Regions from separate parts of the Pseudomonas sp. WMBT8 genome, predicted to be linked through region 2. Evidence: predicted binding sites of a transcription regulator. Region 2 holds the regulator's gene; each other region holds the start of a gene.
What was found. The regulator FliA, encoded in region 2, starts transcription of late flagellar genes. The targets are predictions, from matches to a motif close to CTAAAGTTTNNNNNNNNNNNGCCGNTAA.
Positions count from the first base shown of each region.

Region 1: the regulator FliA is predicted to act here: its motif matches at 5,925-5,952, upstream of ACO77H_RS13705 (methyl-accepting chemotaxis protein).
Region 3: the regulator FliA is predicted to act here: its motif matches at 7,029-7,056, upstream of ACO77H_RS00595 (methyl-accepting chemotaxis protein).

Region 1 covers NZ_CP188096.1:2,911,937-2,922,646, reverse strand. The annotation lists gene ACO77H_RS13740 (MFS transporter) at 94-1,266, shown strand; gene ACO77H_RS13735 (alpha/beta hydrolase family protein) at 1,260-2,297, opposite strand; gene ACO77H_RS13730 (FMN-dependent NADH-azoreductase) at 2,479-3,090, opposite strand; gene ACO77H_RS13725 (LysR substrate-binding domain-containing protein) at 3,217-4,125, shown strand; gene ACO77H_RS13720 (MmcQ/YjbR family DNA-binding protein) at 4,137-4,487, shown strand; gene ACO77H_RS13715 (DUF1294 domain-containing protein) at 4,578-4,961, opposite strand; gene ACO77H_RS13710 (undecaprenyl-diphosphate phosphatase) at 4,961-5,791, opposite strand; gene ACO77H_RS13705 (methyl-accepting chemotaxis protein) at 6,042-7,676, shown strand; gene pnuC (nicotinamide riboside transporter PnuC) at 7,781-8,344, shown strand; gene ACO77H_RS13695 (AAA family ATPase) at 8,341-8,865, shown strand; gene ACO77H_RS13690 (acylase) at 8,871-10,710, opposite strand, start outside.
Region 2 covers NZ_CP188096.1:4,385,499-4,396,208, reverse strand. The annotation lists gene fliR (flagellar biosynthetic protein FliR) at 1-780, shown strand, start outside; gene flhB (flagellar biosynthesis protein FlhB) at 784-1,920, shown strand; gene ACO77H_RS19830 (cold-shock protein) at 2,136-2,339, shown strand; gene flhA (flagellar biosynthesis protein FlhA) at 2,484-4,598, shown strand; gene flhF (flagellar biosynthesis protein FlhF) at 4,610-5,926, shown strand; gene fleN (flagellar synthesis regulator FleN) at 6,028-6,861, shown strand; gene fliA (RNA polymerase sigma factor FliA) at 6,858-7,598, shown strand; gene ACO77H_RS19805 (chemotaxis response regulator CheY) at 7,767-8,141, shown strand; gene ACO77H_RS19800 (protein phosphatase CheZ) at 8,160-8,948, shown strand; gene ACO77H_RS19795 (chemotaxis protein CheA) at 8,961-10,710, shown strand, end outside.
Region 3 covers NZ_CP188096.1:119,712-130,421, reverse strand. The annotation lists gene ACO77H_RS00615 (DUF3050 domain-containing protein) at 1-168, shown strand, start outside; gene ACO77H_RS00610 (diiron oxygenase) at 165-1,112, shown strand; gene ACO77H_RS00605 (amino acid adenylation domain-containing protein) at 1,109-4,498, shown strand; gene ACO77H_RS00600 (SRPBCC family protein) at 4,521-4,982, shown strand; gene ACO77H_RS00595 (methyl-accepting chemotaxis protein) at 5,035-6,915, opposite strand; rRNA gene rrf (5S ribosomal RNA) at 7,179-7,294, opposite strand; rRNA gene rrf (5S ribosomal RNA) at 7,404-7,519, opposite strand; rRNA gene ACO77H_RS00580 (23S ribosomal RNA) at 7,674-10,567, opposite strand.

The DNA.
Region 1 (10,710 bases), 1.5 Mb from region 2:
AACGGAGCGTCCAGCCGATGATTGTTAGCCTGCTTCCTTTTCTCCCCAGCCCTTGCCATGATGCGCTCACCGCCCTACCGCGAATGAGCCTCCATGCCTGCCGCCCCCAGCTCCCTGTCGATCACCCTGCAGATCGTCTCCATCGTCTTCTATACCTTTATCGCGTTTATCTGCATCGGCCTGCCGATTGCGGTGATTCCCGGCTACGTCCATGAACAACTGGGCTTCAGTGCGGTAGTGGCGGGCATCACCATCGGTTCGCAGTACCTGGCCACCCTCCTCAGCCGGCCCATGGCCGGGCGCATGTCGGACAACGTCGGCACCAAGCGCGCGATTGTGCTCGGCTTGAGCGGCATCCTGCTCAGCGGCGTCTTGACCCTGCTCGCCACTGCGCTGCAAAGCCTGCCCAATCTAAGCCTGGGAATTCTGATTGTCGGCCGCGTGCTGCTGGGCGTGGCCCAGGGCCTGATCGGTGTCGGCACTATCAGTTGGTGCATGGGCCAGGTCGGCGCCGAACACACCGCCCGCTCGATCTCCTGGAACGGCATCGCGTCCTACGGCGCTATCGCCATTGGTGCGCCGCTGGGTGTGGTGATGGTTGCGCAATATGGCTACAACAGCCTCGGTATCGCGCTGGCGGTGCTGGCCGGGCTGGGCCTGGTGCTGATTCGCAAAAAGCCCTCGGTGCCGGTGGTGCGCGGCGAGCGCCTGCCGTTCTGGGCGGTGTTCGGGCGGATTGCGCCGTTTGGCGCCAGCCTGTGCCTGGCATCCATTGGCTACGGCACCCTGACCACCTTCATTACCCTGTTCTACCTGAGCCGCGGCTGGACCGGCGCCGCCTGGTGCCTGACGGTGTTTGGCATCTGCTTTATCCTCTCGCGCCTGCTGTTTATCTCCAGCATCAACCGCTTTGGCGGGTTTCGCGCAGCGATTGCCTGCATGACCCTGGAAACCCTCGGCCTGGCCCTGCTATGGCTCGCACCCTCTCCCGCCATCGCCCTGGTCGGCGCCGGCCTCACCGGCTTTGGCCTGTCCCTGGTGTACCCGGCATTGGGCGTCGAAGCTATCAAACAGGTGCCCAACAGCAGCCGGGGCGCGGGTCTGAGTGCCTATGCGGTGTTTTTTGACCTGGCGCTGGCGATTGCCGGGCCGTTGATGGGCGCGGTGGCGTTGAACCTGGGCTACTCGTGGATTTTCTTTGGCGCGGCGCTACTGTCCGTCACAGGCCTGGGCCTGACCCTGCTGCTGATGCGCCGGGCCTATTGATCGGCGGTCTGTAGGCCGGCCCGCGAGTGCTGGCCAAGGGTGCGCCCGAAAAAACGCCCGGCCTCGGAAATCAGGTCACGGTGAATGCCCTCGCGGTCCACCCCATCGGCATCCGTACACAGCGCCGGCATCAGCGCCAACTGCTCATCATCGCAAGGGGCCATGAAGATAAAGTGCCCGGCCCCGGCCAACAGCTTGAAATCCGGCGGCTGCGGCAGCTTGCGCGCCAGGGCGGCGGCGTTTTTATCCACGGCTACCAGCTTGTCACCGTCGCCGCTATACAGCAGCACCGGCACATGCACGTCGCCCAGGGTGTGCCGACCAAACATCAGGCTCAGCGGGGCCATGAGCATCAACGCATGGATCCGGGAGTCGGCCTGGGGTTGCAGGTCATCGCGGTCGACCACCAGCTCGCCCTTGGTCGTGCAAGCGTCACGGTCTTCGGGGCGTTCCATGCAATAGCGGCGCAAACGCTCGAAATCCGGCTTGGCCCCGGCCAGGATCAGCGCCGTCTCGCCGCCTGCCGAATAGCCGATCACGCCCACCTGGTCGACATTGACGAACGGCGACAGCATTGGGTCGCCCAAGGTGGCGCTAATCGCTGCCGAAATCTGGATCGGGCGGCCATACAGGTTGCTCAAGGTGCCCAGGCGGCTGTGGTCCTTGTAGTTGTCGCCAGGATGCAGCACCGCCACCACCACAAACCCCTTGCGCGCCAGCGACGTCGCCAAATCGTGCAAGGCCAGGGGCGTGCCGGTGTTGCCATGGGACAACATCAACAGCGGGAAGCGGCCAATGGCGACCTTGGCATCCTCGGTGGCGGCGACGCGATAGGCGCCCACCTGGCTGATATATTCGCGGCCGGTGGACGGATAAAAGGCGATGGCTTTCATCGGCTGCGAATCCAGCGGGTCGAGAAAGCTCATGCGGTGATAGCCCACGCTCCAATGGGGGTGCGGGGCCACGGCGGCGTGCACTGGAACGAGGCCGCCGAACAGGGAAACCAGCAAGACTGCACAAAGACGCATCATGGGGATGTCCACCTGTGCTGCGTGACGCCTGCGAGTGGGCGGTATGGCCCTGTGTTGCATAACCTGCGCCAGATTCGCCCACCCAAAACAAAAAACTCCGTAATCCGCTGGTTTTCAGGTCAGCAGAATACAGAGTTTAGGCGCCTCGAATCAGATTGATAGCGAGCCGCGGTGAAATCTCCTACGCAGCGACGAACAGTTGCTCGCTGATCTGCGCATTGGCGTCGTTCAGCGCCTTGCTGCGTGCTTCGTCACCATAGGCCAGGCCGTGGGCACGTACGAACTCAACGTCGGTAATGCCGAAGAAGCCCAGCAGCACCTTCAAGTAGTCCTCGTGCGCCACACCGGTCGGCTGGCCCACGTGCAGACCACCGGCGGTGGAGACCACGATGACTTTCTTGTTGCCGCACAGGCCTTGGGGGCCGGCTTCGGTGTAGCGGAACGTCTGGCCGGCAACAGCAATGCGGTCGATCCAGGCCTTGAGTTGGGTGGGGATGGTGAAGTTGTACATCGGCGCGGCGATGACCACCGCGTCGGCCGCCAGGAACTCGGCCAGGGTCGAGGCGCTCAGGTCGGCTTCGTGCTTCTGCACCGCATCACGCAGTTCGGCAGCGGTGCCCAGGGCGCCCAGGGTGATCCCGGAAAAATGGTTGATCCCTTCGCTGGCCAAGTCGCGGTAGGTGACTTCCACACCCGGCTCGGCCGCTTGCCAGGCCTTGACCACTTCGCGGCTCAACTGACGGGATACCGAGTTGTCGCCGAGGATGCTGGAATCGATATGCAAGAGTTTCATGTGGGATCTCCAAGTGAGGACCGCCACCGGGCGATCTGATGGAGAGAATCCTACAGATCAATCCAATAGCCGATTAGCCGGTTAAAATGCGATAGTTCGTCCCACTGACAGGACAATAGGCCCAACATGCAAGACCTCAATGACCTCTACTATTTCGCCAAGGTGGTGGAAGCCGGTGGCTTCGCGGCCGCTGGCCGGCTGCTGGGGATCCCCAAGTCGCGGCTGTCACGGCGCATTGCCGAACTGGAGGAACGCCTCGGCGCCCGCCTGTTGCAGCGCACCACCCGGCAACTGACCCTGACCGCCGTCGGCGAACGCTACCTGGGGCATTGCCAGGCGATGCTGCTGGAAGCGGAAATGGCCGACGAAGCCGTGGCCAACATGTCCAGCGAGCCCCGTGGCCGCCTGCGCGTCAGTTGCCCGGTGGGCCTGGCCCACGAAATCCTGCCGACGGTGGTGGCGCAATTTCTCGCAGCCCACCCGCTGGTGCAATTGGAGATGATGCTGATCAATCGCCGCGTCGACCTGGTAGCCGAGGGCGTGGACGTGGCCCTGCGCGTGCGCGAACTGGGGGACGAAGACCCGCTGCTGGTGACCCGCCGCCTGCGTCAGGCGCAGACGGCCATGGTCGCCAGCCCCGAGTTTGTGCGTGGCCATCAGATCAACACCCCGGCCGACCTCAAGCACCTGCCGGTATTGGGCGCCCTGGAAGCCGACCGCATGGTCCACCTGCGCATGCTCGACCCTGCCGGTAATGCCACCGACCTGGCCATGGAGGCACGCCTGGGCATCGACGACTTCCTGGTGCGCAAGGCCAGCGCCCTCGCCGGCCTGGGTTTCACCGTGCTGCCGATGATGTACTGCGAGCAGGAGTTGGAAACCGGCCAGCTGGTGCAATTGCTACCCGAATGGTCACTGCCTGGCGGCTGGCTGCAAGCGGTGTACCCGCACCGACGCGGCGTATCCCCAGCGGTGCGCGCCTGGATCGACTTTTTGGCCCACGCCTTCAACAATTGCGGAGATCGCCTGCTATGAACACCCGGATCATGACCGAAGACGACGTCGCCCAGTTCTGCCTGGGCCTGCCCGGTGCGCGCGAGGATTACAAATGGGGTGGAGTGCGGGTGTTCTCGATTGCCGGCAACAAGATGTTCGCGTTGCAGAACCTGCGGGGTGACTCCCTGGCGTTCAAGGTCGACAAGGAGCTGTTCCTCGGCCACGTGGACCGCCCGGGCATCCACCCGGCGCCGTACCTGGCACGCGCGCAGTGGATCATCATGCAACTGCCCTACCCGCTGGGCGGCGAGGAGTTGCGCGGTTTGCTGCAGCGCTCCCACCAGTTGGTGGTGAGCAAACTGCCCAAGCGTACGCAGATCGGCCTGAGGCTGGACGAGTAAGCCAGTCCAGGTCGTCTTGCACACAGCTTGATCATCGAGACATGCACATACCCCTGTGGGAGCGCAGCTTCGCTCCCAAGCCCCACACAGCTAGAAGACCGCCAGCAGCGTGCCACCCAGAAACAACTGATCGATCCAGAACACTTGGTGCAGCACCACGATCAACCAGAACACCACCTGATACGACACCTTGCGCGTCTTGTGGCGAAACACCTGCTGTGCGACCAACGCACCGGGCCAACCACCGGCCAGCTCCATCGCGTGCAGGATCTTTTCCGGGGTGCGCCAGCTGTCGCTCTGGGCCTTGCGCTTGTCGCTCCAGTACAAGCAAAACGTCACCACACTGACCAGCCCATAGGCCGCCAGCGGGATCAGCGACACCCCGCGATACGCCAGCAGTGCCGCGCCAAACAACGGCACGGCACACAACAGCACAAACACCAGGGCCTTGAAGCGCGGATGCTGGATGGTCATCACGCCTTGGCCGCCGCCCAGTCAATCCAGCCGAACTGCCAGGTGGCCAGGATCAGCAAGCCGAACGCAATGCGGTACCAGGCAAACACCGCGTAGCTGTGGCTGGCGATGAACTTGAGCAGACCGCGCACCGCAATCATTGCGAAGATGAACGAGACCACAAAGCCGAGGGCGAACACCGGCAGGTCCGCAGGCTGGAACAGCTCACGGTACTTGTAGCCCGAATACACCGCCGCGCCGACCATGGTTGGCATTGCCAGGAAGAACGAGAACTCGGTCGCCGTCTTGCGCGACAGGCCGAACAGCAGGCCGCCGATGATGGTCGAACCGGAACGCGACGTGCCCGGAATCATCGCCAGGCACTGGGCAAAGCCGACTTTCAAGGCGTCTTTCCAGGTGATGTCATCGACGGTTTCGGCATGGATGACATGCTCGCGGCGCTCGGCCCACAACATGATCACCCCACCGATCACCAGCGCAGTGGCCACGGTGATCGGGTTGAACAGGTATTCGTGGATCAGGTCGGCAAAAATCACCCCCAGCACCACCGCCGGCAGGAAGGCGATCAGCAGGTTGATGGTAAAGCGCTGGGCGTTGCGCTGGGTCGGCAGGCCGGTCACCACGTCAAGGATCTTGCGCCGGAACTCCCAGACCACCGCCAGGATGGCGCCCAGTTGAATGATGATGTTGAACGCCATGGCGCGTTCGCCACCGAAGTCGAGCAAATCGGCGACGATAATCTGGTGCCCGGTACTGGAGATCGGCAAGAACTCCGTCAGCCCTTCGACAATGCCAAGTATCAGTGCCTGAAAGGCGGTCCAAAGATCCATTATTCCCCCAAAAGGTCATGCGACGGCATGCCTCGTTGATATTTTCTAGGTGTTCACTAACGATGAGCACGCTGCAAGGCCGCGCGCAGGATCAAGGCTGAACTGCAAAAATTCTGTGAAAAATCAGGCAGCACTCAGGTTTTTTGATTCCGGGCCGAAAGCCTATCAGACAAGCCCGGATTTCGCTTCGCGTTATCACTGGCTGATCAACGCAGCACCGAAAATTATAAGAACGCGGAGTGACAAGACTATGAATAGTTTGCGCAATATGTCGATCAGCCGGCGCCTCTGGATGATCCTGATAGTCGCCGTGTTGATGTTGCTGACCCTGGGTTTGCTGATGCTCAAGCAGATCCACGACGACCTCTACCAGGCCAAGAGCCAGCAGACCCAGCATGTGGTACAGACCGCCAGCGGGATTCTGAATTTTTATCACAGCCTCGAAACCACCGGCGTACTGACCCGCGAAGCCGCGCAGAAGCAAGCCCTGAGCGTGGTGCGCGGGCTGCGCTATGACCAGGATGACTATTTCTGGATCAATGACCTGACGCCGGTGATGATCATGCACCCGGCCAACCCCAAGCTTGACGGCCAGAACCTCTCGGCCATCCGTGATCCGGACGGTTTTGCGGTGTTCAACGAATTCGTCACCCTGGCCAAGGCCAAGGGCGCCGGCATGGTCGATTACCGTTGGCCGAAACCTGGCGCGGCTGAGCCCGTGGCCAAGACCTCTTATATCCAGTTGTTCGAACCCTGGGGCTGGATCATCGGCTCCGGCGTCTATGTAGATGATGTGCAGGCACAGTTCCGTGGCCAGGTGTGGGAAGCCTCGCTGATCGGCCTGGGCATTGCGCTGATCATGGCCCTGCTGGTGGTGCTGATTGCCCGCAGCATCGTGCGCCCGCTGCAAGAAGCGGTGCATGCCATGGCCAACATCGCCAGCGGTGAAAGCGACCTGACCCGCAGCCTTGACACCCATGGCCAGGACGAGGTCACGCAACTGTCGCGGCACTTCAACACCTTCACTGCCAAGCTGCGCCAGGTGGTCAGCCAGTTGCAGGTGTGCGCCAATGCCCTGGGCCAGTCGTCCGCCGAACTGGGCAGCAACGCCAGCCAGGCCCATGACCGCAGCCAGCAGCAGTCCCAGCAGATGGAGTTGGTGGCCACCGCTATTAACGAAGTGACTTACGGCGTGCAGGACGTGGCCAAGAATGCCGAACACGCCGCCAGCGAAATGCGCGATGCCCAGACCCAGGCCGAACAGGGCCAGGTCAATATCGACGGCAGCCTGCAACAGATCGACGCGCTGTCCGGCACCATCAGCCAGGCGGTGGAAGTGATCCGCACCCTGTCCACCGAAAGCACGCAGATTGGCGGGGTGCTGGAGGTGATTCGCTCGATTGCCGACCAGACCAACCTGCTGGCCCTCAACGCCGCCATCGAAGCCGCCCGCGCTGGCGAACAGGGCCGTGGTTTTGCCGTGGTTGCCGATGAGGTGCGCCTGCTGGCCCAGCGTACGCAAAAGTCCACCGCCGAAATCCAGAGCATGATCGAACGCCTGCAAGGGCATTCCGAAGCGGCAGTCAAGGTGATCAGCGACAGCCACCAGGCCTCGCAATTGACCATCGAACAAGCCGGCCAGGCGGGCGCCAGCCTGAATGCCATCGGCCAGGCCCTGCGCAACCTCAACGGCCTCAACGCCTCGATTGCCAGCGCAACCCTGCAACAGGCCCATGTGGTGGAAGACATCAACCAGAACGTGACCCAGGCTGCCGGCCTGTCCCACAGCACTGCGCTGGCAGCCCAGCAGTCGAGTGTGGCCAGCGTGCACCTGAAGGACTTGAGCGAAGAGCTCAACGGCCTGCTGCGCCAGTTCAAGGTCTAACGCCCACTGTGTAGGGGCTGGCTTGCCAGCGCCTACAGGGGTTCTGCATTTGCCTGGGAGGTTGGGTACAATCGCCCTCCTCTTCGACTCTTCCAAGGAATCCCATGTCCGGGCTTGAACTGTTTGCCGCCGCGCTGGGGGTGATTGCCGTCTGGCTGACGGTCAAGCAGAACCCATGGTGCTGGCCGATCGGCCTGGTCATGGTGCTGCTGTACACCTGGGTGTTCTTCGAAGTGAAGCTGTATTCGGACATGCTGCTGCAAGTGGTCTACGCCGGCCTGCAAGTCTACGGTTGGTGGCAGTGGACCCGCGCCGGCGAGGTCAAGCAAGGGCGCCAGGTCACCCGTCTTGGCGGCCAGGCCATCCTCCTGAGCCTGACCATTGGCGCCGTGGGCAGCCTGTTGCTGGGCGCCGCCATGGCCCACTGGACCGATGCCGCGCAACCGTGGCTGGATGCCGCCCTGACCGGTTTCAGCCTGGTGGCGCAGATGTGGATGGCGCAAAAACGCGTGCAATGTTGGGCGCTGTGGATTGTGGTCGATGTGATTTTTGTCGGCCTGTTTGTCTACAAAGGGCTGTACCTGACAGCCGCGCTCTACGCCTTGTTCACCGTGATTGCCGTGCAAGGCTGGCGCGAATGGCGCGCCGACCCGGCGTTGCGCACATGAAGGTGCTGGTGATGGCAGGCCCCGAGTCCAGCGGTAAGAGCTGGCTGGCCGAGCAGCTGCAAGCGCATTTCGGCGCGGTGCTGGTGGGCGAATATGTGCGCTATTTCATCGACCATTACCAGCGTGACACGACCCTGGCCGACATCCCGGACATCGCCCGTGGCCAACTGGCCTGGGAAGATGCCGGCCGCGCCCGGCAGCCGCAACTGTTGATCCTCGACACCCACTTGCTGACCAACAAGCTCTGGAGCCTGACCCTGTTTGGCGATGCCCCGGCATGGCTCGATGAGGCGCTGCTGGCCCGCCACTACGACCTGCACCTGCTGCTGTCGCCCGAAGGCATTGGCTGGACCGCCGATGGCCAGCGCTGCCAGCCAGACCTGGCAGACCGCCAGGCCTTCTTCCAGGCCAGCCGCGACTGGCTGGAGCAGCATCACCAGCCCTTCAAGGTGATTGGCGGGGATTGGCAGGCGCGGCATGACCAGGCCTTTGCCGCCGTGACGCGCCTGCTCGCCGACTAAATCCCCTACTCGTGGATCACCTGCCGTTGATACTGCGGATCAGCCTTGATCTGCTGCTCGGTAAACGGCAACGGGCTGAGCTTTTTCGCGGAGAACGCCTGGGTCTGATCCTTGAAGTGGGGCGACGCCGGATCGCTGGATAGCGAGAACGCCAACACGCCTTCGGCCTTGGGCCCCTGGTCGTCGAAAGTGACAATCTGCAAGTAACTGCTGCCGCTGACCACCTCGCGCTTGCCATCTGCCCTCGGCACGCTTTGCATGGCGTTGTAGATGCCCAGCTCCTGCGGCCCACCATGCATCGGCGTGCTGCCCGAGACCTGGATATCGCCCCAGCGCGCGCCCTCCTGCAAGCCCGACTCGCTCACTTGGGCGATTGACGCCAGCATCGCCTCACGCAATGCCTTGGTCACCTGCGGCTGTTCGATGAGCAAGCCGCGTGGGGTGGTTTGCGCGTGATCCGGGTCGAACGCAACGCGCCACACATCCGGCACTTGCTGCATGTGCTCCATGACCTGGATGAAATGCACCAGGCCCAGGCCGCTGTCGAGGTTGGCTTTCTGGTCCCAGTCCTTGAGGCGGGTGCACAGGGGTTTCAGGGTTTCATCCGTCTGTTGCGCGCAGAACTTGAGCAAATCCGGCATCACCTGGCCGGCCAGGTACACCTGGTTGTCCAGCACCATATGTTGCAGGTCAGCGATGGTGATCGGCTGTTTGCCCAGGTCCTGCAAGCGCTGCAAGGCAAAACGCGAACGGGCGCCCAGGGCTATGTGATCCTGGCTGATCACCGGCGAGAAGCCGGCCAGCGGCGCCTTGGGGTTGGCCATCCAGGCCGAATCATTGGAGTGCTGTACGTAATCCCGGCGTTCCAGCTGCGGCAGTTGATCAGCGGCGAAGATCCCCGGCTGCGCCGCGCGCGGGTCGATATCCCAGGCGCAGGCACTGTGGGCACCGTCGAGCATGATCATCTGCAGGCCGGCACGCGGGTCGCTGCATTGCTCGAGTTTTTTTGCACTGACGTTCGGCACCACCGACAGGTTCATGTACAGGCTCTGCCCCTGATCGTCCGCTGCCAGGGTGTTGACCCAGGGAATGCCTTGCAGGCGGTGTACCGAGGCTTGCAAGTCCTTGAGGCTGCGGGCCTGGTTCATCGCGTACCACTGCTGCAGTACGCGGTCATTACCGAGGTTGGCATCACGCAGGCTGAAAGCGTATTGCCCGTTCCAGTCGAGCTTGCCCGGCCATTGCACCACCGGCCCGAACTGCGAACTGTAGACCGTCTGGGTGTGGGGCTCGGCGCCCTTGACCTGCACGGTCACCTGGGTTTTCTGCAGGGGGATCGACTTGCCGTCAAACAAGTAGCGGGTCGGGTCCTTCGGGTCCAGGGTCAGGCGATACAGGGTGAAATGTTTGGATGTGTCCACCGTATGGGTCCAGGCCACATGCTGGTTGAAGCCGATATTGACCACCGGCAGGCCCGGCAAGGCGGCGCCCATTACATCCAACTGGCCAGGGATGGTCAGGTGCATCTGATAAAAGCGCATGCCGCCGATCCATGGAAAGTGCGGATTGGCCAATAACATGCCGCGCCCATTGAACGAGCGCTCGCTGCCCACCGCCACGGCGTTGCTGCCGCGATCCAGGGCAAAACGCTGCTGCTTCAAGGTGGCGACCTCAAACGCTCGCACATTGCCCTGCACCGCCACGCCTGGCTGGGGCGGTGTCGCCCCCGCCAAGGCCTCGGCAAATTGCCCCACCCCACCTTCCACCAACAACCTGCGGGTCAGCTTGACCAGGTCATTGGTAGTGATTGGCCGCACCCAGGCGCCCTGGCACTGCATCGGCCGG
Region 2 (10,710 bases):
TCCTTGCTGGCATTGACCGACACCCAGATCAGCACCTGGGTGGCCGCGTTCATCCTGCCGCTGTTTCGTGTGGGCGCGTTGCTGATGACCATGCCGGTGATCGGCACGACCCTGGTGCCCAAGCGCGTACGGCTGTTTTTCACGGTGGCGATTACCGTGGTCATCGTGCCGACGCTGCCGGCGATGCCGCCGGTCAACGCCCTGGACCTCAGTGCGCTGCTGCTGATTGCCGAACAGATCCTGATCGGTGCCTTGATGGGCTTCTCCCTGACCCTGTTCTTCCAGGCCTTCGTGATTGCCGGGCAAATCGTCTCGATCCAGATGGGCATGGGCTTCGCGTCCATGGTCGACCCCACCAACGGCGTGTCGGTGGCGGTGATCGGGCAGTTCCTGACCATGCTGGTGACCTTGCTGTTTTTGGCCATGAACGGCCATCTGGTGGCGTTTGAGATTCTCACCGAAAGCTTCACCACCTTGCCGGTGGGCGAGGGGCTGATCGTCAATCACTTCTGGGAAGTGGTCGGCCGCCTCAGTTGGGTGCTGGGCGCGGCGTTGCTGCTGGTACTGCCGGCGATCACCGCGTTGCTGGTGGTCAACATTGCCTTCGGCGTGATGACCCGCGCCGCGCCGCAGTTGAATATCTTCGCCATTGGTTTCCCGCTGACCCTGGTGTTGGGCCTGGGGATTTTCTGGATCGGCCTGGCCGACATTCTCAATCAGTATCAACCGCTGGCCAGTGACGCCTTGCAGTTCTTACGTGATCTGGCACGGGCGCGCTAAGCCATGGCCGAGAGCGAGAGTGGTCAGGACAAGACAGAAGACCCCACGGAGAAACGTAAAAAGGACTCCCGGGAAAAGGGCGAGATTGCCCGCTCCAAAGAGCTCAACACCCTGGCGGTGATGCTCGCCGGTGCCGGTGGCCTGCTGATCTACGGCGGCGGGCTGGCCCAGGACTTGATGGAGATCATGAAGCACAACTTCTCCCTGCCCCGGGATGTGCTGCTGGACCCGCGCGCCATGGGCATCTACCTGCTGCACTCGGGGAAGATCGCGATCCTGGCCGCGCAGCCGGTGCTGATCACCTTGCTCCTGGCGGCGATCATCGGGCCGATTTCCCTGGGTGGCTGGCTGTTTGCGGCCGGCAGCCTGGCGCCTAAATTCAGTCGGATGAACCCCGGTGCGGGGATCAAGCGCATGTTCTCCGCCAAGGCTGTGGTAGAGCTGCTCAAGGCCCTGGCGAAATTTTTTATCATCCTGTTCGTGGCGCTGGTGGTGTTGAAGTCAGACATCGACGACTTGCTGCGCATCGCCCATGAACCGCTGGAGCTGGCGATCATCCACAGCGTGCAGTTGGTGGGCTGGAGCGCATTGTGGATGGCCTGCGGCCTGATCCTGATTGCCGCAGTGGATGCGCCGATCCAGCTGTGGGAAAGCCACAAGAAACTGCTGATGACCAAGCAGGAAGTGCGCGACGAGCACAAGGACCAGGAAGGTCGGCCGGAAGTGAAGCAGCGTATCCGGCAACTGCAACGCGACATGTCCCAGCGCAAGATGATGGCTTCGGTGCCGGATGCCGATGTGGTCATCACCAACCCGACCCACTACGCCGTGGCGCTCAAATACGACGCCGAGAAGGGCGGCGCGCCGCTGTTGCTGGCCAAGGGTAGCGACTTCACTGCCTTGAAAATCCGCGAAATCGCCCAGGCCAACGACATCCTGCTGTTGGAATCGCCGGCGCTGGCGCGTTCGATTTTCTATTCCACCGATCTCGATCACGAGATCCCGGCCGGGTTGTACCTGGCGGTGGCCCAGGTGCTGGCCTATGTCTACCAGATTCGCCAATACCGCGCGGGCAAGGGCAAACGCCCGGATCCGCTCAAGGACTTGCCGATTCCGCCGGATTTGCGGCGCGATTCTTGAGTCTTCTGCTGCCTCTTTCGACGTCATCGCGGGCCAGCCCGGCTCCCACATTTGATCGCATTCCAATGTGGGAGCCAGGCTGGCCCGCGATGGCGTCGGAACAGGTGTTTACCGTTCGTCCAACTCCCTTCCGACCTGTCAACTTTGACAGTAGCCAGCCCCCGTGCAGCGCGCTTTGATAGACCGGGAACAGGCACTGATTTGGGAGAAGGGCAATGGCAACGGGTACGGTGAAGTGGTTTACCGATTCAAAGGGCTTTGGATTCATCACGCAAGACGCTGGAGGAGAGGACCTGTTTGTGCACTTCTCGAGCATTCAAAGCAACGGCTTCAAGTCGCTGGCGGAGGGCCAGAAGGTGGAATATGAAGTTGTAGAGGGTCCGAAAGGCAAGCAGGCATCAAACGTGCGTCCACTCTGATGATCGTTCCCACGCGCCTGCGTGGGAACGATCTCGTCCCTGAAGCAAAAGTTGGAAGGCTTCTTGCAATACCGCCTTCAGGACGCCTCTCGGCGTCAAAAGTTTGCTTCAAGGTGACGAGGAATACCGGTGGATCGCTCTAATATGTTCAACACAGCCCGTGGCACTCTGACGGACCTCTCGCGAGGCAATCTGGGTGTGCCGTTGTTGCTGTTGGTCATGCTGGCAATGATGATGTTGCCGATGCCGCCGTTCCTGCTGGACGTGTTCTTCACCTTCAACATTGCCCTGTCTATCGTCGTGCTGCTGGTTTGCGTGTACGCGCTGCGGCCTTTGGACTTTGCGGTCTTCCCCACCATTTTGCTGGTTGCCACGCTGCTGCGCCTGGCCCTTAACGTGGCCTCCACGCGGGTGGTGATGCTGCACGGCCAGGACGGCCACGCCGCCGCCGGCAAGGTGATCCAGGCCTTCGGCGAGGTGGTGATCGGCGGTAACTACGTGGTCGGTATCGTGGTGTTCGCGATCCTGATGATCATCAACTTCGTGGTGGTGACCAAGGGCGCCGGGCGGATTTCCGAGGTCAGCGCGCGTTTTACCCTCGACGCCATGCCCGGCAAGCAAATGGCGATCGACGCCGACCTCAACGCCGGCCTGATCGACCAGAACCAGGCCAAGGCCCGCCGCTCGGAAGTGGCCCAGGAAGCCGAGTTCTATGGCTCCATGGACGGTGCCAGCAAGTTCGTGCGCGGCGACGCCATTGCCGGCCTGTTGATCCTGTTTATCAACCTGATCGGCGGCATGGCGGTCGGTATCTTCCAGCACGGCATGACCTTTGGCGATGCGGGCAAGGTTTACGCCCTGTTGACCATTGGTGACGGTTTGGTGGCGCAATTGCCATCACTGTTGTTATCGACAGCGGCGGCGATCATGGTCACCCGTGCGTCCGGCTCCGAAGACATGGGCAAGCAGATCAACCGCCAGATGTTCGCCTCACCCAAGGCCCTGGCCGTGGCGGCCGGCATCATGGCGATCATGGGCATTGTGCCGGGCATGCCGCATTTCTCGTTCCTGACCATGGCCGCGCTGGCCGCCGGCGGGGCGTACCTGTTCTGGAAAAAGCAGAACACCATCAAGGTCCAGGCCTTGAAAGAGGTGGAGCGCCAGCAAGACCTGCTGCCGTCGCCGGCCCGCGCCCAGGAAACCAAGGAGTTGGGCTGGGATGACGTGACCCCCATCGACATGATCGGCCTGGAAGTCGGCTACCGCCTGATCCCCCTGGTGGACCGCAACCAGGGCGGCCAGTTGCTGGCGCGGATCAAGGGCGTGCGCAAGAAGCTGTCCCAGGACCTGGGCTTTTTGATGCCCACCGTACATATCCGCGACAACCTCGACCTGGCCCCCAGTGCCTACCGCCTGACGCTGATGGGCGTGACCCTGGCCGAAGCCGAGATCTACCCCGACCGCGAACTGGCGATCAACCCCGGCCAGGTCTTCGGCACCCTCAGCGGCATAACCGCCAAAGATCCGGCTTTTGGCCTGGACGCGGTGTGGATCGAAGTCAGCCAGCGCAGCCAGGCGCAGTCCCTGGGCTACACCGTGGTCGATGCCAGCACGGTGGTGGCGACCCACCTCAACCAGATTCTGTACAAGCACTCCCACGAGCTGATTGGCCACGAAGAAGTCCAGCAACTCATGCAATTGCTGGCCAAGGCCTCGCCAAAGCTGGCCGAAGAGCTGGTGCCGGGGGTGTTGTCGCTGTCGCAACTGCTCAAGGTGCTGCAAGCGCTGTTGGCCGAACAGGTACCGGTGCGGGACATTCGCAGCATTGCCGAGGCTATCGCCAACAATGCCGCCAAGAGTCAAGATACTGCCGCGCTGGTGGCTGCGGTGCGCGTCGGTTTGTCGCGCGCCATCGTCCAAAGCATTGTAGGGCTTGACTCTGAGCTGCCTGTGATCACCTTGGAACCAAGGTTGGAACAAATATTGCTCAATAGTATCCAGAAGGCAGGGCAGGGCCAGGAAGAGGGCGTCCTGCTGGAGCCAAGCATGGCTGAAAAGCTGCAGCGTTCGTTGATTGACGCCGCACAGCGCCAGGAAATGCAGGGCCAACCGGTGATTCTGCTGGTGGCAGGCCCCGTCCGGGCGATGTTGTCGCGGTTTGGACGCCTGGCAGTACCGAATTTGCACGTTTTGGCTTACCAGGAAATTCCTGACAATAAGCAAGTGACTATCGTCGCGACAGTAGGGCCCAACGGCTGAGGTAGTGGGTTATGCAAGTAAAGCGTTTTTTCGCCGCCGATATGCGTCAGGCCATGAAGCTGGTTCGTGATGAACTGGGCGCCGACGCGGCTATTATCGGTAACCGTCGCATTGCCGGCGGTGTCGAGCTGACGGCTGCCCTGGATTACAAACCCCAGGCCTTGGCGCCGCGCGTGCCGAACATGGAACTCGAAGACGAGTTGCGCAAGACCGCCTCGCGTATTGTCTCGGCCCAGGCCGAGCTGAGCATGCGTGGCGACAGCGATGCGACCACCAATCGCCAATTGTTTGCCGGCCTGCCGCTGACGGCGGCCGAGCCACTCGTCGAACCGACTTTTGTCGAGCCGCCACGTCCCGCCGCGCCAGCACCGGCCGCTGCGGTCGACCAGCGCGTGTTCGACTCGATGCGTTTTGAACTCAATGGCCTGCGTGAACTGCTGGAAGTGCAGTTGGGCTCGCTGGCCTGGAACCAGTTGCAAGGCAGCAAGCCGCAACAGGCCAACCTCTGGCGCCGCCTGCAACGCATCGGCCTGTCCGGCCCGTTGTCGCGCGACTTGCTGGAACTGACCACCGGCATAGAAGAGCCTCGCCAGGCCTGGCGCATGTTGCTGGCGCACCTGGCGCGGATGATCCAGACCCCGGAAATCGAACCCCTTGAAGAAGGTGGCGTGATTGCCATGGTCGGCCCTGCCGGCATGGGCAAGACCACCACCCTGGCCAAGCTGGCCGCCCGTTATGTCCTCAAGTACGGCGCCCATAACATTGCGCTGGTGAGCATGGACAGCTACCGCATCGGTGCCCAGGAACAGCTCAAGACCCTGGGCCGGATCCTCAATGTGCCGGTGACCCATGTCGACCCGGGCCAGTCCCTGGCCAACGCCCTCGACCCGCTGCTGCGCAAGCGCGTGGTGCTGATCGATACCGCTGGCCTGCAAGCCAGCGACCCGGCATTGCGCATGCAACTGGAAAGCCTGGCCGGGCGCGGGATCAAGTCGAAAAATTACCTGGTACTTGCAACAACCAGCCAGAAACAGGTTCTGACTGCTGCGTACCACAGCTACAAACGTTGTGGGCTGGCCGGTTGCATCCTGACTAAGCTGGATGAAACCGCAAGCCTGGGCGAAGTGTTGAGCCTTGCCATCAGCCATGAATTACCGGTCGCCTACCTGACCGACGGGCCGCGGATCCCGGATGACTTGCATCTGCCGCGCCGTCATCAGTTGGTCAGCCGCGCGGTCAGTGTGCAAATGCAGGACGAACCCAGTGAAGAGGCGATGGCGGATATGTTCGCCGACCTCTATCACAACCCAGCCAAGCGGGTCGGCTGAACGGCAACATGCAACACAGTGCAATGTACCTACATCGATGGTCTGCTACCGCGGCCACCCTATGTAGCCTGCGGCTAAGCAAGACAAGGTAAAGAAAGAACATGGGCAGCATGCATCCCGTACAGGTGATCGCGGTGACCGGCGGCAAAGGTGGCGTCGGGAAAACTAACGTGTCAGTGAATTTGTCCCTGGCCCTGGCAGAGCTTGGCCGCCGCGTCATGCTGCTGGATGCCGACCTGGGCCTGGCGAACGTTGACGTTCTGCTGGGACTGACGCCCAAACATACCCTGGCCGATGTCATTGAAGGCCGCTGTGAGCTGCGCGACGTGCTGTTGCAGGGGCCTGGGGGGATTCGCATCGTCCCGGCCGCCTCCGGCACCCAGAGCATGGTGCATCTGAGCCCGGCGCAGCACGCCGGCCTGATCCAGGCCTTCAGTGATATCGGCGACAACCTCGACGTGCTGGTGATCGACACTGCCGCCGGGATCGGCGAGTCCGTGGTCAGCTTCGTGCGCGCCGCGCAAGAAGTATTGCTGGTGGTCTGCGACGAACCCACCTCGATCACCGACGCCTACGCCCTGATCAAACTGCTCAACCGCGACTACGGCATGAACCGCTTCCGCGTGCTTGCCAACATGGCCCAGAGCCCGCAAGAAGGGCGCAACCTGTTCGCCAAGTTGACCAAGGTCACGGATCGCTTCCTCGATGTCGCCTTACAATACGTCGGCGCAGTTCCCTATGACGAGTGTGTGCGCAAGGCTGTGCAAAAGCAGCGTGCAGTCTATGAAGCGTTCCCTCGTTCGAAATGCGCGTTGGCGTTCAAGGCAATTGCTCAGAAGGTCGATACCTGGCCACTGCCCGCCAATCCCCGGGGGCATCTGGAGTTTTTCGTCGAGCGATTGGTGCATCAGACGAGTGCGGGACCGGTGCTATGACAGCCAGCGGCTACAACCTTTACAAAAAATCAGCGCGTGACAGCCAGGGCGAATTGATCGAGCGCTATGCGCCCCTGGTCAAGCGCATTGCCTACCACCTGCTGGCACGCCTGCCCGCCAGTGTCCAGGTCGAAGACCTGATCCAGGCGGGGATGATCGGCCTGCTCGAAGTGTCGACCAAGTACGACGCGAGCAAGGGTGCGAGTTTCGAGACGTATGCGGGTATCCGTATCCGTGGCGCGATGCTCGATGAAGTGCGTAAAGGTGATTGGGCGCCGCGTTCGGTCCACCGCAATACCCGGATGGTGAGTGACGCAATTCGCTCAATTGAAGCAAAAACCGGTCGCGACGCTAAAGATCACGAAGTTGCGGCCGAACTCCAATTGAGTCTCGACGATTACTACGGGATTTTGAACGATACCTTGGGCAGCCGCCTGTTCAGTTTCGACGACCTGCTGCAGGACGGCGAACATGAAGGGCTGCACGAGGATGGCGCGAGCGCTCACCAGGAGCCTTCACGCGACCTGGAAGATGAACGCTTCCAGGGCGCCCTGGCAGAGGCGATTGCCAATCTGCCGGAACGTGAGCGGCTGGTGTTGGCGCTGTACTACGACGAAGAGCTGAACCTCAAGGAAATCGGTGAGGTCCTGGGGGTCAGCGAATCGCGGGTCAGCCAGCTACATAGCCAATGCGCGGCCCGCTTGCGGGGGCGTTTGGGAGAGTGGCGAGCGCGCTGACAGGCAGTGTGGGGACAGTGCGAACGATAACCGCCACGGCGCAAGCCCGGCGGGAGCGGCCCGTGATGTGCCCCAGCAGTCCTTTTTGTGTAATGCCTGTTGAATGATATGGCGCGCCCAGGTGCTGGACGCGTTTAAGACTGCTTGGAGGTCGAATTGGACAAGAACATGAAAATCCTCATCGTTGATGACTTCTCAACGATGCGGCGGATCATAAAAAACCTGTTGCGTGACCTTGGGTTCACTAACACGGTCGAGGCGGATGACGGTATTACGGCGATTCCGATCCTCAACAGCGGGAGCATCGACTTTCTGGTAACCGACTGGAACATGCCTGGCATGACCGGTATCGATCTGCTGCGCCACGTGCGCGCTGATGAAAAGCTGCGCAGCCTGCCTGTGCTGATGGTGACCGCTGAAGCCAAGCGTGAACAGATCATCGAAGCCGCCCAGGCCGGGGTCAACGGCTACGTGGTCAAGCCATTCACTGCACTGGCCTTGAAAGAGAAGATTGAAAAAATCTTCGAACGCATCGGTCATTGATGCTGCCACGGGGGAGCTATGGAGCATAAAGAATCATCGCAGGCCGACTTTGAGTCGACCCTGAAAAAACATGCTCACCAACTCGTCGAAAGCCTGGAAAAAGGCCAGTTCGGCGACGCAGTGCAGTTGATCCATGAGCTCAACCAGACCCGCGACCGCGGCCTGTATCAGGAAGTGGGCAAGCTCACCCGTGAGTTGCACAGTGCGATCGTCAATTTCCAGATCGACCCGCACATGCCCCAGGCCGAGGAAATCTCGCAGATCACCGATGCCACCGAACGCCTGTCCTACGTGGTCAGGCTGACTGAGGCGGCAGCCAATCGCACCATGGACCTGGTGGAAAACGCCACGCCCCTGGTGAACGGCATGGCCAATGAGGCCAAGGCGTTGAGCGCTGACTGGGGGCGCTTCATGCGGCGCGAAGTGGGTGCTGAAGAATTTCGCGAGCTGGCGCGCCGGGTCGAGGGTTTCCTGTCACGCAGCGAGCAGGAAAACCGCACGGTTTCCAGCAACCTCAATGACATCCTGCTGGCCCAGGACTACCAGGACCTGACCGGCCAGGTGATCAAGCGCGTGACCCTGCTGGTCACCGAAGTGGAAAGCAACCTGCTCAAACTGGTGCTGATGGCCGGTCAGGTCGACCGTTTTGCCGGCATCGAACACGACCGCGAAGCGATCCTCTCGGAAAAAGATCCACAAAAACACCTCGCCAAGGGTGAAGGTCCGCAGATTCATGCCGATAAACGTGAAGACGTTATGTCAGGTCAAGATGACGTAGACGATTTGCTGTCCAGTTTAGGCTTCTAAGGAGCACGCAATATGAGCTTCGGCGCCGATGAAGAAATCCTTCAGGATTTCCTTGTAGAGGCCGGCGAAATTCTAGAGCAGTTGTCCGAGCAACTGGTCGAGCTGGAAAGCCGACCGGATGATGCGAACCTGCTCAATGCAATTTTTCGCGGTTTTCACACTGTAAAAGGGGGCGCCGGCTTCCTCCAGCTCCATGAGCTGGTGGAGTGCTGCCACATCGCCGAAAACGTGTTCGACATCCTGCGCAAGGGTGAGCGTCACGTTGATTCGGAATTGATGGACGTGATCCTCGAAGCCCTGGACGCGGTCAACGGCATGTTCAATGAAGTGCGCGAACGCGCACCGATTACGGCTGCCACCCCGGAACTGCTGGCCGCCCTGGCGCGCCTGGCAGAGCCTGCCGCTGTATCTGCCGCCCCGGTGGTTGAGGCGGCGCCTGAGCCGGTGGCTGAACCCGACGTTACCGACAGCGAATTCGAACAACTGCTGGACTCCCTCAATGCCGTCAAGGCCGAGGCACAAGCACCGGCAGCGGCTGCGCCGGCCATGGTGCCGACCAGCGAAGACATCACCGACGCCGAGTTCGAGTCATTGCTCGACCAGTTGCACGGCAAGGGCCAGTTCGCCCCGGACGCCGTGGCAGCCACACCGGCGCCTGTGGAGCCGGCAGCGCCAGCGGCCAGCACCGACATTACCGACGACGAATTTGAAGCACTGCTGGATCAGTTGCACGGCAAAGGCTCGTTTGCCGCCGATGCCCTGCCGGCAGTCGCTGCGGCGGTTGCACCTGCCGCTGCCACGCCTGCCGCTGCCACGCCTGCTGCTGCGGCACCGGCGGCGGATGGCCTGATCACCGACCATGAATTTGAATCCCTGCTCGACGAATTGCACGGCAAGGGCAAGTTCTCCGAAGTAGCGCCTGGCGCCGCAGCCACCGCGACCGCCACCGCAGCGGTGGCCAAGCCGGCACCCGCTGCCGCCAAGGCTGCTGCACCGGCTGCGGCCCGTGCCGCCGCCCCGGCGCCAGCCCGCGCGCCGGCAGTTGCCGAGAAAGCCCCGGCCAGTGAAGCCGAAACCACCGTGCGGGTCGATACCGCGCGCCTGGACGACATCATGAACATGGTCGGCGAACTGGTGCTGGTGCGTAACCGCCTGGTGCGCCTGGGCCTGAACAGCGGCGACGAAGCCATGCAAAAGGCCGTGTCGAACCTCGACGTGGTCACTGCCGACCTGCAGACCGCGGTGATGAAGACGCGCATGCAGCCGATCAAGAAGGTTTTCGGGCGCTTCCCGCGCCTGGTCCGTGACTTGGCCCGGCAGTTGAAGAAAGAGATCGCCCTGGAACTGGTGGGCGAAGAAACCGACCTCGACAAAAACCTTGTCGAGGCCCTGGCCGACCCGCTGGTCCACTTGGTGCGCAACGCGGTCGACCACGGTGTGGAAACCCCCGAAGAGCGCGAAGCCAGCGGCAAGCCGCGCCTGGGCAAAGTGATCCTGGCCGCCGAACAGGAAGGCGACCATATCCTGCTGTCGATCACCGATGACGGCAAAGGCATGGACTCCAATATCCTGCGCGGTATCGCGGTCAAGCGCGGCGTCATGGACAAGGACGCCGCCGACCGCCTCACCGACACTGAGTGCTACAACCTGATTTTTGCCCCGGGCTTCTCGACCAAGACCGAGATTTCCGACGTGTCCGGCCGTGGCGTGGGCATGGACGTGGTGAAGACCAAGATCAGCCAGCTCAACGGCTCGATCAATA
Region 3 (10,710 bases), 1.8 Mb from region 2:
GCTGAGGGCCATGAGCCGGCCGCAGAGCGCCTGCTCCGACGCCTGACACTGGCGGACCCGGTGCTCGAACAACAGGCCTGGAACGCCGCCCTCAGCGCCGTAGAGAGCCGCATTGCCTTGTGGGACGGCCTTCGCCAGCACGCAGGCCGCCAGGAGGTGAGCCTGTGAACGCCCTCGACTATCGCTCGTTCGCAGCCGACTGGGAGCATCAGGCGACTATCCGCACTCGCCCGCGACGCCTGCTGGAAGATGACGACAAGTTGATCTACCCCCTGTGTCGCCAACCGCTGGTACTCAGTGCGGGTTTTCTCGAGCACTGCCCGCAGTGGCGCGATTTTGTGCTGGTGCAGACGCTCTACAAATTCCTCAACGACGTGGTGATCTTTGAGACCGAGATCGTCGATAGAACCGCACGGAGCATCGCCAAGAATCGTTTTTCAATCCCCTTCCCTACCGCGTGCCGCTACGACGCCATGACCGTGGTGGTCGATGAGGATTATCACGCCCTCGTTGCCCTGGACTTCATGCAGCAAACGCAGGAAAAGACAGGTATTGCGCCGCTACCGCTACCGGCCGCCATCGAGTTGAGCCGTGCCATCCCCATCGCCCAGGCCCAGGCACCGGCGCATCTGCGTGATGCAGTGGAGCTGGTGTGCGTGGCGATTGCCGAGAACACGGTCACCCATGACGTGGCGGCGTTTGCCAAGGATGACAGCGTCAAGCAGTCGGTCCGGGGCCTGATGGCCGACCACCTGGCTGACGAGGGCCGCCACGCCAGCTTCTGGACCTGCCTGGTAAGGCTCTACTGGCAAACGGCAAGCGAAGAGGATCGCGACGGCATCGCCCGAACCCTGCCGGTGTTCCTGCAACACTATTTGACCAATGACCTGCAAAGGGACTTCGACCGACTGTTGATCGAACATCTGGATGTGCCGGCGCGCACTCGCCAGACGCTGCGGGTCGAGGTACAGACCCCGGCCTTTCCGATCACCCGCCAGCACCCGCTGATCGGCAACATCATGGGGTTCCTGCGCCGCAGCGGGTTACTGCAAACCTCGTGTGTCGCCCATGCGTTGAGTGCCTACCTGCCGGCAGCCGGGGGCCAGTCATGAGACGCCTTGGGATTAGCCTGGTCGGTAGCAGTGCGGCCTTGCATGAACTGGGGCAGGCACTGCAACCCTATGGGCATGACCTTGCCGCGCAGGCGCCGGCAATCGACTTGCTGATTGAAGATGGCACCCAGCCCCTCGCCCAGGAACTGGCCGGCGTGACCATGATGAGCCTGCGCCTGTGCATCGGCCCGATGAGTGAGTGTGGCCTGCCAGCCCTGCAAATACGCTGCTATGACCGCACACGCCAGTTGCTGGCCGCGCTGGACCTGACACCGCCAGCCTGTGGCAACGGCCAACGACTGCGACGCCAGGCAGTGACGCACCTGGTCAAGTGGGTCGCGCTGCAGGTCAGCGGCTTTTCGCGCAACCCCGGGCACTTCACACAACGTGCTAGCGCCGCCACGTTTGCCGAGCAGAGCCTGCAAGGCCTGGAAGGACTGGCCTACCTGCATCGCCTCAACCGGACCGCTGACCCGGCGCTCCTGCAAAAAGCCCGGACGCCGCTGATCAAACAGTTGGAGCAGAGCTTGCGGGTCTTCGCCGACCGGCCGGCCCTGGAGATTGCCGGGCTTAGCCTGAGCTATCGACAGCTGTTGCGACACAGCCTGGCCATCCGGCAGGTTCTACAACCCTTGCTCGGGCCGGGGCCGGCGCCCGTGGTCGGGATCTGCCTGGGCAAGTCGATCGAGTTGTACGCCAGCATTCTGGCGACCCTGGGTTGCGGCGCGGTGTATCTGCCGCTCGAGCCGGGCCACCCGCTGCCGCGCCAACGAGCCATGCTGGAAAACGCCGGGGCCGTGGTGTTGCTCGATGATGGCCAACATCCCTTGCGCAAGCATTTCATGGCGGTGGACGTCAGCCGCATGGACAGCCAGCACGTGGACGACAATTGCCCCTTGGCGCTCACCTCGCCCACGGCTGATAGCGCCAGCATGGTGCTTTACACCTCGGGCACTACCGGCCAGCCCAAGGGGGTGTTGCTCAGCCAGCAAAACCTGGCGCATTTTTCGGCGTGGTACAGCCAGCATGTCGAACTCAGCGAGCACAGCCGTGTACTGCAATTTTCGTCCGTGAGTTTCGACTCTTCGCTGGTCGATCTCTTTCCAGCCCTGAACCAGGGCGCGACCCTGATTGTTCCCAGTGAAGAACAGCGTCGTGACCCACTCCAGTTGGTTGAACTGATCCAGCAACAGCGCGTCACCCATGCCTTCCTGCCGCCGGCGCTGTTGAGCCTGCTGCCAATGGACCGACCGTTGGGCCTGCAACACCTGCTGACCGGCGGTGATATCTGTGAGCCCCATGTCATCCGGCAGATGGCCGGGCAATGCGCCTTGCACAACCTCTATGGCCCGACGGAAGCCACAGTGCTGGTCAGCAGCCGTCGGATGCAGGCTGACGACAGCAACCTCAACCTCGGCATACCCATCGCCAACAGCCAGGTGCTGATCCTCGACGAGCAGCGCCAGCCGGTCGAGGACCAGGTAGTTGGCGAGGTGTACATCGTCGGCCCCGGGGTGAGCCTTGGGTATCTAAACCAGCCACGCCAGACCGCCGAGCACTTTGTGCGCCTTGGGCTGCCTGACGGCCAGGCCTTGCACGCGTACCGCACGGGCGACATGGCGAAATGGACGGCCGAGGGTATCGCGCTGGTCGGGCGCCAGGACCAGCAGGTGAAGATCCGTGGTTTTCGGGTCGAGCCCCAAGAGATCGAGCAGTGCTTGCGCGCCAGCCAGCTGTTTCGCCAGGTCGCGGTGGTGATTGACCGTGATCGACGGGTCCTGGCGTTTGTGGCACAGCCTGATCCCAATGGTTCGGGCGCAGCCCTGGCCGCGCTCAAGCAACATGCCAGGCAAATGCTGCCGGACTATATGCAGCCGACCGTGTGCACAGAGCTGACGAGCCTGCCCTCTGGCAGCAATGGCAAGGTTGACCGCCAGGCCTTACTGGCGCTGACGGTTCAAGCCGTCTCGGAAAACCCTCAACGCCACCCCCAAACACCGCTGGAAGGGCAATTGCTGGGCCTGTGGAGTGAACTGCTGGGGTTGCCGGTCGACGAGATGTCGACTGACGACAGCTTTTTCCATCTCGGCGGTCACTCCATTCTGCTTTCAACCATGCTCCTGCGGATTCGCGAGTTGTACGGGCGCAGCCTGCCCCTCAACCGGTTTATCGAAGCGCCAACGGTGCAGACCCTCGCCGCGTTGATGAGCGACAGCCTGCCAGGTGCTGCCCCCAGCGACCGGGCGATCAGCGACGCGCTACGCGCGCTGGACATAAGCCTGTTGCCAGGAGCGCGCGCGGGCAATCGCCACAAGGCGATCGTGACCGGCGCCAACAGCTTTTTGGGTGTGCACATCGTCGAGGCCTTGCTGATGGCCGGAGCGACAGAAGTCGCCTGCCTGGTGCGCGAAAACCCAGGGCAATCAGCCGCTACACGGTTTGCCGAGGCGTTGCGTGAATACCGCCTGGAACACCTGGACCTGAGCCGCGTGCGGGTGTACGCCACCGACCTGCGCCGACCTCGCCTGGGGCTTGAGGCCCATGTCTATGAACACCTCGCCCGCCAGTACGGGGTGCTGATACACAGCGCGGCCCACGTCAATCACGTCATGGACTACGCATCGCTGGCCAAGGACAACGTGGAACCGGTGCTTGAGTGCCTGCGACTGTGCGAAACCCACTGTAAGAAGGTGCTCAATTTTGTCTCCACATTATCCGCATCAAGCAGCGTCGGAGCCGACGGGCAGGTGCTTGAAGCGCCTGCGGCAAGTACCCCGCCGCTCTACATCAAGAACGGCTACAACCTTTCCAAATGGGTGGCTGAACGCCTCTTGGGGCGCGCTGCGGGGCAAGGCGCCTGGATCAACATCTATCGCCCCGGGAACATCAGTTTCAATAGCCGCAACGGCGTCTGCCAACCACACAAAAACCGCCTGATGCTGATGCTCAAGGGCTCGCTGCAGCTGGGCCGGGTGCCACGCCTGGGCTTGAACTTCGACCTGATGCCGGTGGATTTCCTGGCGCAGTTCATTGCCTTCCACAGTGGCAACTGCGTTGCCGAGCGCAGCGTGTTCAACCTGCACAATCCGCAGCCACTGCGGTGGGAAACCTACGTGGAGTCGTTCCGCCAGGCAGGTCATGCGTTCGAATTGGTAAGCGTGGCGGATTGGCAACACCAGCTAGGTGAAGTGGGTCGCGAGAATGCCCTGTTTGGCGTGCTCGGGTTTTACCTCAATGGGCTGGGAGAAGACATTGGCGATATCTCGATGATTCGCCACGAGAACGCACGCTATGGCGTCGAGCAGATGGGCATGCAATACCCCGAAAAAGCACCCGCGCTGTTACGCAGAGGGTGCCAGTACCTCAATGCCATCGGCTTTCTGTGACACCGCCACCAGGGAAAAACTTATGAGACAGCTGCAACCCGATACGTTGATCCAAAACCCCGTGGGCAGGCCTGTGGTGTCATCTGTGGCGATTGCCTGCAGCGCCGTCAACCTGTGGGGGGTCGTGGGTCGCTTCGCAGGCTTTGACGCGTTCATCCCTGCCCTGGCAGGTATCACGATGATCGGCAGCGGTGTGGGATCGCTGCGCAAGAAATGCTTCCACGACGGCAATGTGGTCGTGGAACAGCTCAATAGCCACGATGCGCAGGCGATGCACATGACCTGGACGACGATCTATAACACCTTGGGCGTGGCCCGGCTGTGGGCCGCAATGAGCGTTGAGTCGCTGGGGGAGAATCAGGCGCGGGCGACCTGGACCATCATCGCCGAACCCGTTGATGCCAGCGACAAAGAGGGATTTGAACAATTCATCCAGGCCTTCGCCGACAGTGCACTGGATAACGTGCGCCGACTGCTTGGCTGAAAAAAATGGCGCAGTGCATTGCTGCACTGCGCCACATTGACTGGCAGGGTGATCAGATCTTGAAACTGTCGACCAGTTGCTTCAAGCGATTGGCTTGTTGTGACAGCGCGTCACAGTCTTTCAAGGTCTCGTTGAGGTTGGCCACACCTTGTTGGTTCAGCAGGTTGATCTGGTTGATATCAACATTGAGCGTCTCCACCACGGCGGTCTGCTCCTCGGTGGCAGCGGCCACCGACTGGTTCATGCCGTCGATCTCGACGATACGCTGGGTCACGCTGATCAAGCGTTCACCGGCCTGGTTGGCAACCTCGACGCTTTCTTCGCTGGACACCTGGCTGGCATTCATCGTGGTCACGGCTTCGCGTGAGCCGATCTGCAACGAGGTGATCATCTTGTGGATCTCCTCTGCCGACTCCTGGGTACGGTGGGCCAGGTTGCGCACTTCGTCAGCCACCACGGCAAAACCACGGCCGGCTTCACCAGCACGGGCGGCTTCAATAGCGGCGTTGAGGGCCAGCAGGTTGGTTTGCTGGGAGATGCCTTTGATCACATCGAGGATATGGCCAATGTTGTCGGTACTGGCATTCAAGGTTTCGATCTGCGTACAGGACAGGCTGATCTTCTGCGACAACTCGGACATCGCCAGGATGGTTTTCTCTACGACCTGGCGACCGTCATCGGCTTGCTCGCTGGCGCCACTGGCGTGTTGCGAGGCGTCAGCGGCGTTACGGGCGATTTCCTGGGTGGCGGCACCCAGTTCGTTAATGGCCGCGGCAACGCTGTTGGTACGGGCGCTCTGCTCGTCAGAACCGATGATCGAGGCGTTGGACGATGCCATCACGCGCTGGGAAAGATCGTGTACATGCCTGGTCGCCGAGGACACTTCGCTGATCGAGGCATGGATACGCTCGACAAACTGGTTGAACGCACCACCCAGCTCACCGAATTCATCTTTGCTTTCCACGACCAGGCGGCGGGTCAGGTCGCCCTCGCCCTGGGCAATGTCTTGCATGGCGCGACCCATGGTGGTCAGCGGGCGCATCAGCACCTGGATCAACAGGCTCAGCAATACGGCAATTGCAGTGACGGCAATGAACATTGCGATCAAGGCGGAGGTGCGGAACTTACTTAGGGGGGCGTAGGCTTTGTCTTTATCGATCGACAGCCCTATGTACCAGTCCGCACCAGGCAAGCCGCTGATCGGGGTGAAGGACAGGATGCGGTCCTGGCCATTGAGGACCACATCCTGGTTGATCTTCTCAATACGGACGGTGCTGCCCGGATAGATATCCTTGAGGTTTTTCATTACCTGTTCTTGGTCAGGACTGACAATCACCTGCCCATCGCCGCTGACCAGGAACGCGTGGCCAATCCCGCCGAAGTCCACCGAGTTGATGATCTTCACCAAGGTTTGCAGGCTCAAGTCGCCACCCACTACACCCAGCAGCTCACCATTTTTCTTGACCGGCATCGCGATGGTGACGATCAAACCACCGACGGCGGCCATATAAGGCGGGGTCAGCATGGGTTTGTCGGCAGCGACCGCTTGCTTGTACCAAGGGCGCTGACGCGGATCGTAGCCATCAGGCATTTTCGCGTCAGGACGCTGGGTGAAGACACCGTTGGTTGAACCGACGTAGGTGAACTGGAAGTTCGAGGTGAACGCCGGTTGATCAACCAGGCCGGGGAGGTCGGCATTGCTGCCTTGGTGAGCAACGTTCTGCGCAAGGTTCTCCAGGACCAGCACCCGGCCACTGAGCCAGTTCTGCACACTGCTGGCAGTCAGGTCACCCGACTGCTGGATAGATGACTCCAGGTTTTGCCTGATGGTATTGCGCTGCAGGTAGTCGTTGTACAACGTAAACAGCGCGAAGGCCAAAACCACGACGCCTGACGCGGCCAACAGAATTTTATGACTGAACTTGAGATTCATTTCATCGACTTCTTTTTGCCAAAAGGGGGTGAGCGTGCCGAATGCAACGTTCCATGTACGGTATAGGCGGACTCTACGACCGCTCTATTTCGGTGCACGCATGGCTCATCAGGCTTTCGGCCAAGGCTGGATAAATCTTAGGAATTTGTGGGATACATCTTCTTTTTATGTAAGAAGCCGACAGGCGGTCAGGATTGGACACTTAGGTCCCCAGAACGACAAAACCCCCGTCTGCGCTAGCAGACGGGGGTTTCGGAATTCAATCTTGACGATGACCTACTCTCACATGGGGAAACCCCACACTACCATCGGCGATGCATCGTTTCACTGCTGAGTTCGGGATGGGATCAGGTGGTTCCAATGCTCTATGGTCGTCAAGAAATTCTGTGTACCAGAGCGTTGCGCTAGCAACGGTCCGGTGAAATTCATGGACTTCTACATAAACAAAACCCCTGTCTGCGTTAGCAAACAGGGGTTTTGGAATTTAATCTTGACGATGACCTACTCTCACATGGGGAAACCCCACACTACCATCGGCGATGCATCGTTTCACTGCTGAGTTCGGGATGGGATCAGGTGGTTCCAATGCTCTATGGTCGTCAAGAAATTCGGGTACTGAGTCGCGGCAAGTGCCTCGCTTCAGCAAATTGGGTATGTGACAGCTTTCGGTGTTTTGTGAGATTCGAACTTTCGGTTCATTTCGTCTTCACACACCGCAATCTGATGCTCTTTCGAGAAACAAATTGCTTGGGTGTTATATGGTCAAGCCTCACGGGCAATTAGTATTGGTTAGCTCAACGCCTCACAGCGCTTACACACCCAACCTATCAACGTCGTAGTCTTCGACGGCCCTTCAGGGAACTCAAGGTTCCAGTGAGATCTCATCTTGAGGCTAGTTTCCCGCTTAGATGCTTTCAGCGGTTATCTATTCCGAACATAGCTACCCGGCAATGCCACTGGCGTGACAACCGGAACACCAGAGGTTCGTCCACTCCGGTCCTCTCGTACTAGGAGCAGCCCCTCTCAAATCTCAAACGTCCACGGCAGATAGGGACCGAACTGTCTCACGACGTTCTAAACCCAGCTCGCGTACCACTTTAAATGGCGAACAGCCATACCCTTGGGACCGGCTTCAGCCCCAGGATGTGATGAGCCGACATCGAGGTGCCAAACACCGCCGTCGATATGAACTCTTGGGCGGTATCAGCCTGTTATCCCCGGAGTACCTTTTATCCGTTGAGCGATGGCCCTTCCATACAGAACCACCGGATCACTAAGACCTACTTTCGTACCTGCTCGACGTGTCTGTCTCGCAGTCAAGCGCGCTTTTGCCTTTATACTCTACGACCGATTTCCGACCGGTCTGAGCGCACCTTCGTACTCCTCCGTTACTCTTTAGGAGGAGACCGCCCCAGTCAAACTACCCACCATACACTGTCCTCGATCCGGATAACGGACCTGAGTTAGAACCTCAAAGTTGCCAGGGTGGTATTTCAAGGTTGGCTCCACGCGAACTGGCGTCCACGCTTCAAAGCCTCCCACCTATCCTACACAAGCAAATTCAAAGTCCAGTGCAAAGCTATAGTAAAGGTTCACGGGGTCTTTCCGTCTAGCCGCGGATACACTGCATCTTCACAGCGATTTCAATTTCACTGAGTCTCGGGTGGAGACAGCGCCGCCATCGTTACGCCATTCGTGCAGGTCGGAACTTACCCGACAAGGAATTTCGCTACCTTAGGACCGTTATAGTTACGGCCGCCGTTTACCGGGGCTTCGATCAAGAGCTTCGCGTTAGCTAACCCCATCAATTAACCTTCCGGCACCGGGCAGGCGTCACACCCTATACGTCCACTTTCGTGTTTGCAGAGTGCTGTGTTTTTAATAAACAGTCGCAGCGGCCTGGTATCTTCGACCGGCATGAGCTTACGGAGCAAGTCCTTCACCCTCACCGGCGCACCTTCTCCCGAAGTTACGGTGCCATTTTGCCTAGTTCCTTCACCCGAGTTCTCTCAAGCGCCTTGGTATTCTCTACCCAACCACCTGTGTCGGTTTGGGGTACGGTTCCTGGTTACCTGAAGCTTAGAAGCTTTTCTTGGAAGCATGGCATCAACCACTTCGTCACCCAAAGGGTAACTCGTCATCAGCTCTCGGCCTTAGAATCCCGGATTTACCTAAGATTCCAGCCTACCACCTTAAACTTGGACAACCAACGCCAAGCTGGCCTAGCCTTCTCCGTCCCTCCATCGCAATAACCAGAAGTACAGGAATATTAACCTGTTTTCCATCGACTACGCTTTTCAGCCTCGCCTTAGGGACCGACTAACCCTGCGTCGATTAACGTTGCGCAGGAAACCTTGGTCTTTCGGCGTGGGTGTTTTTCACACCCATTGTCGTTACTCATGTCAGCATTCGCACTTCTGATACCTCCAGCAAGCTTCTCAACTCACCTTCACAGGCTTACAGAACGCTCCTCTACCGCATCACCCGAGGGTGATACCCGTAGCTTCGGTGTATGGTTTGAGCCCCGTTACATCTTCCGCGCAGGCCGACTCGACTAGTGAGCTATTACGCTTTCTTTAAAGGGTGGCTGCTTCTAAGCCAACCTCCTAGCTGTCTAAGCCTTCCCACATCGTTTCCCACTTAACCATAACTTTGGGACCTTAGCTGACGGTCTGGGTTGTTTCCCTTTTCACGACGGACGTTAGCACCCGCCGTGTGTCTCCCATGCTCGGCACTTGTAGGTATTCGGAGTTTGCATCGGTTTGGTAAGTCGGGATGACCCCCTAGCCGAAACAGTGCTCTACCCCCTACAGTGATACATGAGGCGCTACCTAAATAGCTTTCGAGGAGAACCAGCTATCTCCGAGCTTGATTAGCCTTTCACTCCGATCCACAGGTCATCCGCTAACTTTTCAACGGTAGTCGGTTCGGTCCTCCAGTTAGTGTTACCCAACCTTCAACCTGCCCATGGATAGATCGCCCGGTTTCGGGTCTATTCCCAGCGACTAGACGCCCTATTAAGACTCGCTTTCGCTACGCCTCCCCTATTCGGTTAAGCTCGCCACTGAAAATAAGTCGCTGACCCATTATACAAAAGGTACGCAGTCACCCAACAAAGTGGGCTCCCACTGCTTGTACGCATACGGTTTCAGGATCTATTTCACTCCCCTCTCCGGGGTTCTTTTCGCCTTTCCCTCACGGTACTAGTTCACTATCGGTCAGTCAGTAGTATTTAGCCTTGGAGGATGGTCCCCCCATATTCAGACAAAGTTTCTCGTGCTCCGTCCTACTCGATTTCATGACTAAGAGATTTTCGCGTACAGGGCTATCACCCACTATGGCCGCACTTTCCAGAGCGTTCCGCTAATCTCAAAGCCACTTAAGGGCTAGTCCCCGTTCGCTCGCCACTACTAAGGGAATCTCGGTTGATTTCTTTTCCTCAGGGTACTTAGATGTTTCAGTTCCCCTGGTTCGCCTCTTAAGCCTATGTATTCAGCTTAAGATAACCATCTTATGATGGCTGGGTTCCCCCATTCAGACATCTCCGGATCAAAGTCTGTTTGCCGACTCCCCGAAGCTTTTCGCAGGCTACCACGTCTTTCATCGCCTCTGACTGCCAAGGCATCCACCGTATGCGCTTCTTCACTTGACCATATAACCCCAAGCAATCTGGTTATACTGTGAAGACGACATTCGCCGAAAATTCGATAATACTCAATTTGAGTAACTCACAAATTTTACCTTAGCCTGATCCGTTACCAGTGAAAGTAACGTTCAGTCTATCTTTCTATCACA